Regions from separate parts of the Clostridium pasteurianum DSM 525 genome, predicted to be linked through region 1. Evidence: predicted binding sites of a transcription regulator. Region 1 holds the regulator's gene; each other region holds the start of a gene.
The links. The regulator Rex, encoded in region 1, represses fermentation and respiration genes when NADH is low (regulators of the CRP and FNR family bind a similar motif). The targets are predictions, from matches to a motif close to ATTGTTAANNNNTTAACAAT.

Region 1 (2,283 bases):
AGATTTATAATTTTATCATAATTTTCTGAGGAAAATCCAAGTCCATTTAAAACTCTATTTATTTCGCCTTTATAGGTATAACCTCCTTTAGTGTCATAAAGTTCTGTTAAAGTGGTATAATCCTTTATTATTTTGTTATGATATTCTTCATTTTCAATATCATAAGGTTCATTCATCTTTGATTCCAGGTTATTTAATTTTTTTTCAATATCCAATAATTCTTTAAATACAGATAGAAGTTCATCATATACTGTATTTGATTCATCTAAAGACAGATGCTGAGAAAGATATCCTACTCTTTTATTTTTATCTATGAATAGTTCGCCGCTGTCTTGATCTAGTTGATTTGTTAAGATTTTAAATAAAGTAGATTTTCCAGCGCCATTTGCCCCTATAAGACCTACTTTTTCACCTTCATTTATAGTAAAGTTTACATCTTCTAAAATTATATCTATTCCATAGCCTTTAGTTATATTTTTTGTACTTAAAACTATCATAATTTAATCACCAGCCTAATATTAAGTGTATAACTATTATTTTACTATTTTAATTTAAAAAATTACAGTATATTTTAATTTTTATATAAGTATTGTGTAATTTTTATCAAAAAACAAGTGTAAAATTACTGATATGTGGTAGAATATAATAAGTATATATTTCAGAGGTAAGGGGTGCAACAGTTGGAAAAGAAAAAAAATATATCTATGGCAGTAATAAAAAGACTTCCTAAGTATCATAGATATCTAAACGAATTAGTTAATAATGAAGTTGATAGAATCTCATCTAAAGAATTAAGTGAAAAAATAGGTTTCACAGCTTCGCAGATAAGGCAAGATTTAAACTGTTTTGGAGATTTTGGGCAACAGGGATACGGATATAATGTAAAAGATTTACACTATCAAATTTGCAATATACTTGGAATTACAAAGGACTATGAAACTATAATAGTAGGTGCAGGAAATATTGGTCAAGCTATAGCTAATTATACAAATTTTCAAAAAATGGGCTTCAAGACAAATGCTATTTTTGATATAAATCCAAAATTATTTGGACTTAAAATAAGAGATATAGAAATATATGATATTGATTATCTAGAACCGTTTTTACAAAAAAATCCAATAGACATAGCTACTATTTCTGTTCCGCCTAAAAATGCACAAAGTGTATGTGATATATTAGTCAAAAATGGAGTTAAAGGAATATGGAATTTTGCACCAGTTGATCTTATAGCTCCAGCGGATGTAATGGTAGAAAATGTACATTTAAGTGAAAGTTTACTTACATTGACTTGCCTAATGAATAAGACAATATAAAGATTTCACATTCATATTTAATACTGCTAAAATACAAAAGCTATTATTATAAGTTTTTAATTTATGTAAAAAATTACTTGTTATAAGATTCTATAACAATGTTAACGTATCCTACAATAACAAGATATACTATATTAACATAAAAATCAATAGTTTAAATGTTAATTAACGTAAAAAATTATTAAAATTAAAATCATTTATCTATATTATAGAGCTGAATTCTTATAAATTTAACAAAAAAATTATAGGAATTTAGCTCTATAATGGTTATAACTTAATTTTTTTATTGAAAACTAATTGAATTCAGTATATAATTAAAGGCGAAGTGTAAATTTAGTGTATTTTTAATCTCCATTGTTAGAATATTAACAATGCATTAAAATTGTAGGAGGATTAGGCATGGATTTTAATAATATTATCCTTGAAAAAGAGGAAAAAATTGCCGTAGTTACAATTAATAGACCTAAAGCTCTTAATGCTTTGAACAGTGAAACGTTAACTGAGCTTGATTCTGTAATTGATGAAATTGACAAAGATAATGAAATTTTAGCAGTGGTATTAACGGGAGCGGGAAAATCCTTCGTAGCTGGAGCCGATATATCAGAAATGAAAGACATGAATGTAGTAGAAGGAAGAAAATTTGGAATACTAGGTAATAAGGTGTTCAGAAAACTTGAAAATTTAGAAAAGCCAGTAATAGCAGCCCTTAATGGATTTACATTGGGTGGTGGTTGTGAAATTGCTATGTCTTGCGATATAAGAATAGCTTCTACTAAGGCAAAATTTGGACAGCCAGAGGTACAGCTTGGAATAACTCCAGGTTTTGGCGGTACTCAAAGATTAGCTAGATTAATAGGCCCAGGAGCTGCAAAGGAACTTATATATACTGGAAAAATTATAAATGCTGAAGAGGCCTATAGATTAGGACTTGTTAATAGAGTTATAGAACCAGAAACTTTATTAGATGAAG
Region 2 (2,283 bases), 1.9 Mb from region 1:
TTCATGAGCAAATGCTTCTTCTTCTGTTAAAGAGGTAACCTCTCCTATAAGAATTCTTGCTGTTTCTAGTACCTTTATTCCTGCCATTTCAGCTATTTTAGGAGCTGACTGTCCTACTATTTTTGCATTTATGCTGCCATTTATAAAAATTGTATTTCTTACTTTATCCATTTCATCTGGTTTAATTATATAGGCTCCTCTTTCTGCAAATTCTTTTCTAACCTTATCGTATATAGAATCCAAGACTATTACTGACTGCTCTGAAGCACATATGACACCGTTATCAAAAGTCTTTGAAAGAATTATTGAACTTACTGCCATCTTTATGTGTGCACTTTCATCAATTATAATAGGAGTATTTCCCGGTCCAACACCTATTGCTGGCTTACCCGAAGAATAAGCTGATTTAACCATGGATGGTCCACCTGTAGCTAAAGTTATATCTGCTTCCTGCATCAATATCTGTGTAAGTTCAATTGACGGTTCATCTATCCATCCTATTATTCCTTCTGGTGCACCAGCTTTAACTGCCGCATCAAGTATTATTTTAGCTGCTGCTATGGTTGAGTTTTTTGCTCTTGGATGTGGAGATAACATTATGGCATTTCTAGTTTTTAGTGCTATCAATGTTTTAAATATTGCTGTTGATGTTGGATTAGTTGTTGGTATTACAGCTGCCACAATACCTATAGGCTCTGCTATTTTAGTTATGCCATAGGATTCATCTGTCTCTATTACCCCACAGGTTTTCTCATCTTTATATTGATTGTATATATACTCAGCTGCAAAGTGATTTTTTATAACCTTATCTTCAACAAGTCCCATGCCCGTCTCTTCTACTGTCATTTTTGCCAGTGGTATTCTTGCATCTAATGCTGCCATAGCTGCCTGCCTAAAGATTTCATCAACTTGTTCCTGCGTATAAGCTGCAAATTTTTCTTGGGCTGTTCTCATTTCCTGTAACCTTAAATTTAATTCGTCAACGTTACTAACTTTCATATCCCATGCACTCCTTTTTTTATGTTGATATTTTTGATTGTTATTTATTTAACAATCATTTGTAAAAAATAAATCTTCTAATAATTTCATAGTGAATCCTTATTATATGATTTATTTTCTATTTTGCCTTTACATTATAGTATACAAAGCAAATACTGTGCCAATTTTAAAATACTTTTTATACAAATCTTTATTCATTACTATTACTGGGTTTACATCTAATAAAAAAGCTTTTTAGCAATATATATCACAAGTAATAGCAGCTTCATTACTTGCAAATGATTATAGGTAATATTATCTGTTATATATTTTGTGAGATTATCCACGTATAAAAATTCATCTCAATCCATGCTATATAGTATTTATTTTATAACATGGAGAAATGAAAATAAAAGTGCTATATATCACATATATCTACAATGAATATAATTGTATATTATCAAGATCAAATCTGATTGTTCTTTGGAGGATTCGCACTCCATTTTCAACGTAGACATATTGCCCATAAGCACAGCAGACTGAGTAGTGAATAGAACATATAGCAAAGTTCTAATTATATCAAGCAATTCTCCTGCTAAATTTTTCATATAAGCTGATTAACATAATCATAATGATTTAAGCATACGGACATTTTAGATAAAAATCTGGAACTTTTCTTATTATTTAAAATGAAACCATTATACAATACTAACTTCAATATTTTATGGAAGTAATTCACGTTGCGACTCTTTAATATTTGTGTCAGTTATTAAATAATTAATCTGATTAAAAGTTGCAAATTTATATAGACCATCTATACTAAATTTTGAGCTATCAGTTACCAAAACAACTTCTTTAGAATTCTCTAAAATCCTCTTTTTAACCTCTAATTCTCTGTATGATCTAGTACAAGGACCATCTGGATGAAATCCATCACAACCTATAAATGCTATATCTGCATGTACACTTTCAATAGCATTGGCTGCCCACTGTCCAACAAAAGACATACTCTTTTTCCGTAATTCTCCTCCAGTTACAAGAAGCTGGTTTATTATAAAATAAACTTTTCTATTTCTAAGGCTACCCCATCATTTTGTACTGTATCTGTAACCCTTCTAGCATAACTTTTGACATAATCATCAGCATTTCCCATAGCTATTCCACAGCCTACTGTAGATAACATTTCTATGTCATTTTTTCCATCCCCAAAGGCATAACTATTTTCTAGTGGAATATTCAAAAAATCCAGTACTTTTAATATTCCTGAAGCTTTTGAATTTGTTTTTGAATATAAATCAAAATGAT
Region 3 (2,283 bases), 1.0 Mb from region 1:
ATCACCTTCAGCACAAGATGCTTCAGCAGCTTTCATTATAGCTTCTTTATTTATAACATTTACACCCATTTCTTCTAAGGATACTGGTAATCCTACATTCTTCATAAAGCTTAAAGCTTCTCTTATTTCTTCTTCAGGAGCATCTTCAAGAACTAGTTGAACTAGAGTACCAAAAGCAACCTTTTCTCCATGAGATGCATGGTGTAATTCTGTAAGAACAGTAAGTCCATTACTTATAGCATGAGCAGCAGCTAATCCTGAGCTTTCAGCACCAACTCCACTTAAATATATATTTGCTTCAATTATATTCTCAAGTGCTTTAGTTAAAACACCTTTCTCATTTGAAAGTTTTGCTTTTAACCCATCTTCAAGAAGAGTCTTATGACAAAGTTCTGCAAGAGCTAACGCTGCTTTTGTTATTTTAGTACCTACTAAATTATTAGCGTCAGCTTTATAGCATGCTCTTGCCTCATAATAAGTAGCAAAGGCATCTCCCATACCAGCTGCTAAAAATTTCACTGGAGCTTTTACAATTATATCTGTGTCAACTATAACTATATCAGGATTTTCCGGTAAAAATAAATATTCACTGAATTCTCCTTTTTCTGTGTATATAACAGAAAGTGCAGTACATGGAGCATCACAAGAAGCCAAAGTTGGAATTATAACCACTGGAAGCTTTGTATAGTATCCAATTGCTTTTACTGTATCTAGAGTTTTTCCTCCTCCTATGGCAATTACTGCATCACTTTTCTTTACTTTTGCAATTTCTATTAATCTGTCAATTTCCTTTTTTGTACATTCCCCATTGAACTTTTCAAATATTACCTCTGATTCACTTCCTTCAAATCCTTTTCCGATTTTTTTCACTGCATCTTCAAGAACAAAAGGATCTGCTACTACAAGAAAAGAGTTTCCCAAACTCCCTACATATCTTTCCAATTCCGTAAGTACACCTGAACCTTGTACATACTTTCTTGGTGAGTAAATTGATTTTACCATAACTTTCCCTCCACTTTTTATAATTTTATATATTGTATTACAAGTTAATTTTAGCATCAGCAAAAAGTATATGCAATATATTTAGACAAAAAAATCACATTTTCTCAACAAAAATAATACATTCCAACAAAATATTGACATTTTTTTAACAATCTTTTTGATTGTTATATTGCAACACCAAAGAATTAAATACATTTTATTACATATAATTTAAAAATATCAAAATACTATTTTAACAAAAAAAGAGCCAATCCTCAAATTCAGTGAATAATCATTTCCTTTGGGAACAGCCCACATACAAAACAATATTTAGTTAATAATTATAATATAACACACCAGTTCATTAACTTATAATTACAAATCATCATAAATTAAAATGTGGTAAATCATTAACATAGACATAAACTACTTTGATATATAAAGTATTTCTAAAAAGTTTTTTTAACAAACATTTAATTATGAAATTAACATGTATGATAAAACTTATACAATTTAAGAGTTCTTCTTATTTAGTGACTGCTCTAATGTATGCCAAGCTAAAACCGCACATTTAACCCTTGCTGGCATATTTGATATGTTTTTAAGAGCTAAAGCATCTTCTAATATTTCCAATTCCTTTTCATCAGTTATTTCTCTCTTTATCATACCCAAGAAAGTTTCTATAATATGCTTTGCCTCTTCAACAGTTTTTCCTTTTATAAGATCTATCATTATAGATGTAGATGCCTGAGATATGGCACAGCCTATACCTGTAAAACCAGCGTCTTCAATTATATTATTCTCTATTTTTAATTCCAGCTGGATTTCATCTCCGCAGCTTGGATTATGACCCTGCTCAATTACATCTGCCCCTTCAACATGTCTTTTATTATGATGTGAAGCATTATGTTCAGTTATAATCTCAGAATATATACTATTAAGATCCATAGCCTAACCACTTCCTTGTATTTTTTAACCCTTCCGCTAAAGCGTCCACGTCTTCTTTTGTATTATACAGATAAAAACTTGCTCTACAAGTGGCATTTACTCCCATATATTTCATAAGCGGGTGGGCACAATGATGCCCTGCTCTAATGGCAACACCAGAGGCATCTAATATAGAAGATACATCATGCGGATGCACATCCTTCACATTGAAAGAAATCACGCCAGCTTTTTTATTTATATCCTTTGTACCATATACAGTTATATAAGGTATCTCACTTAATCTCTCTAAAGCATAGCTTACCAATGCCTTTTCTATACTATTTACATTATCCATTTCCACATTTTCAAGATATT

Region 2: a site for Rex is predicted at 1,036-1,055, ahead of adhE (bifunctional acetaldehyde-CoA/alcohol dehydrogenase). Genes of this name have one in related genera too.
Region 3: a site for Rex is predicted at 1,136-1,155, ahead of CLPA_RS18665 (glycerol dehydrogenase). Genes of this name have one in related genera too.

What each region holds. Positions count from the first base shown of each region.
Region 1 covers NZ_CP009268.1:3,066,850-3,069,132, reverse strand. Annotated here, with positions in the region: gene abc-f (ribosomal protection-like ABC-F family protein) at 1-497, opposite strand, end outside; gene CLPA_RS13920 (redox-sensing transcriptional repressor Rex) at 681-1,313, shown strand; gene CLPA_RS13915 (short-chain-enoyl-CoA hydratase) at 1,713-2,283, shown strand, end outside.
Region 2 covers NZ_CP009268.1:616,344-618,626, reverse strand. Annotated here, with positions in the region: gene adhE (bifunctional acetaldehyde-CoA/alcohol dehydrogenase) at 1-999, opposite strand, end outside; gene CLPA_RS02745 (DeoR/GlpR family DNA-binding transcription regulator) at 1,701-2,030, opposite strand; gene CLPA_RS02740 (Cof-type HAD-IIB family hydrolase) at 2,030-2,283, opposite strand, start outside.
Region 3 covers NZ_CP009268.1:4,092,539-4,094,821, forward strand. Annotated here, with positions in the region: gene CLPA_RS18665 (glycerol dehydrogenase) at 1-1,002, opposite strand, end outside; gene sufU (Fe-S cluster assembly sulfur transfer protein SufU) at 1,495-1,929, opposite strand; gene CLPA_RS18675 (cysteine desulfurase) at 1,919-2,283, opposite strand, start outside.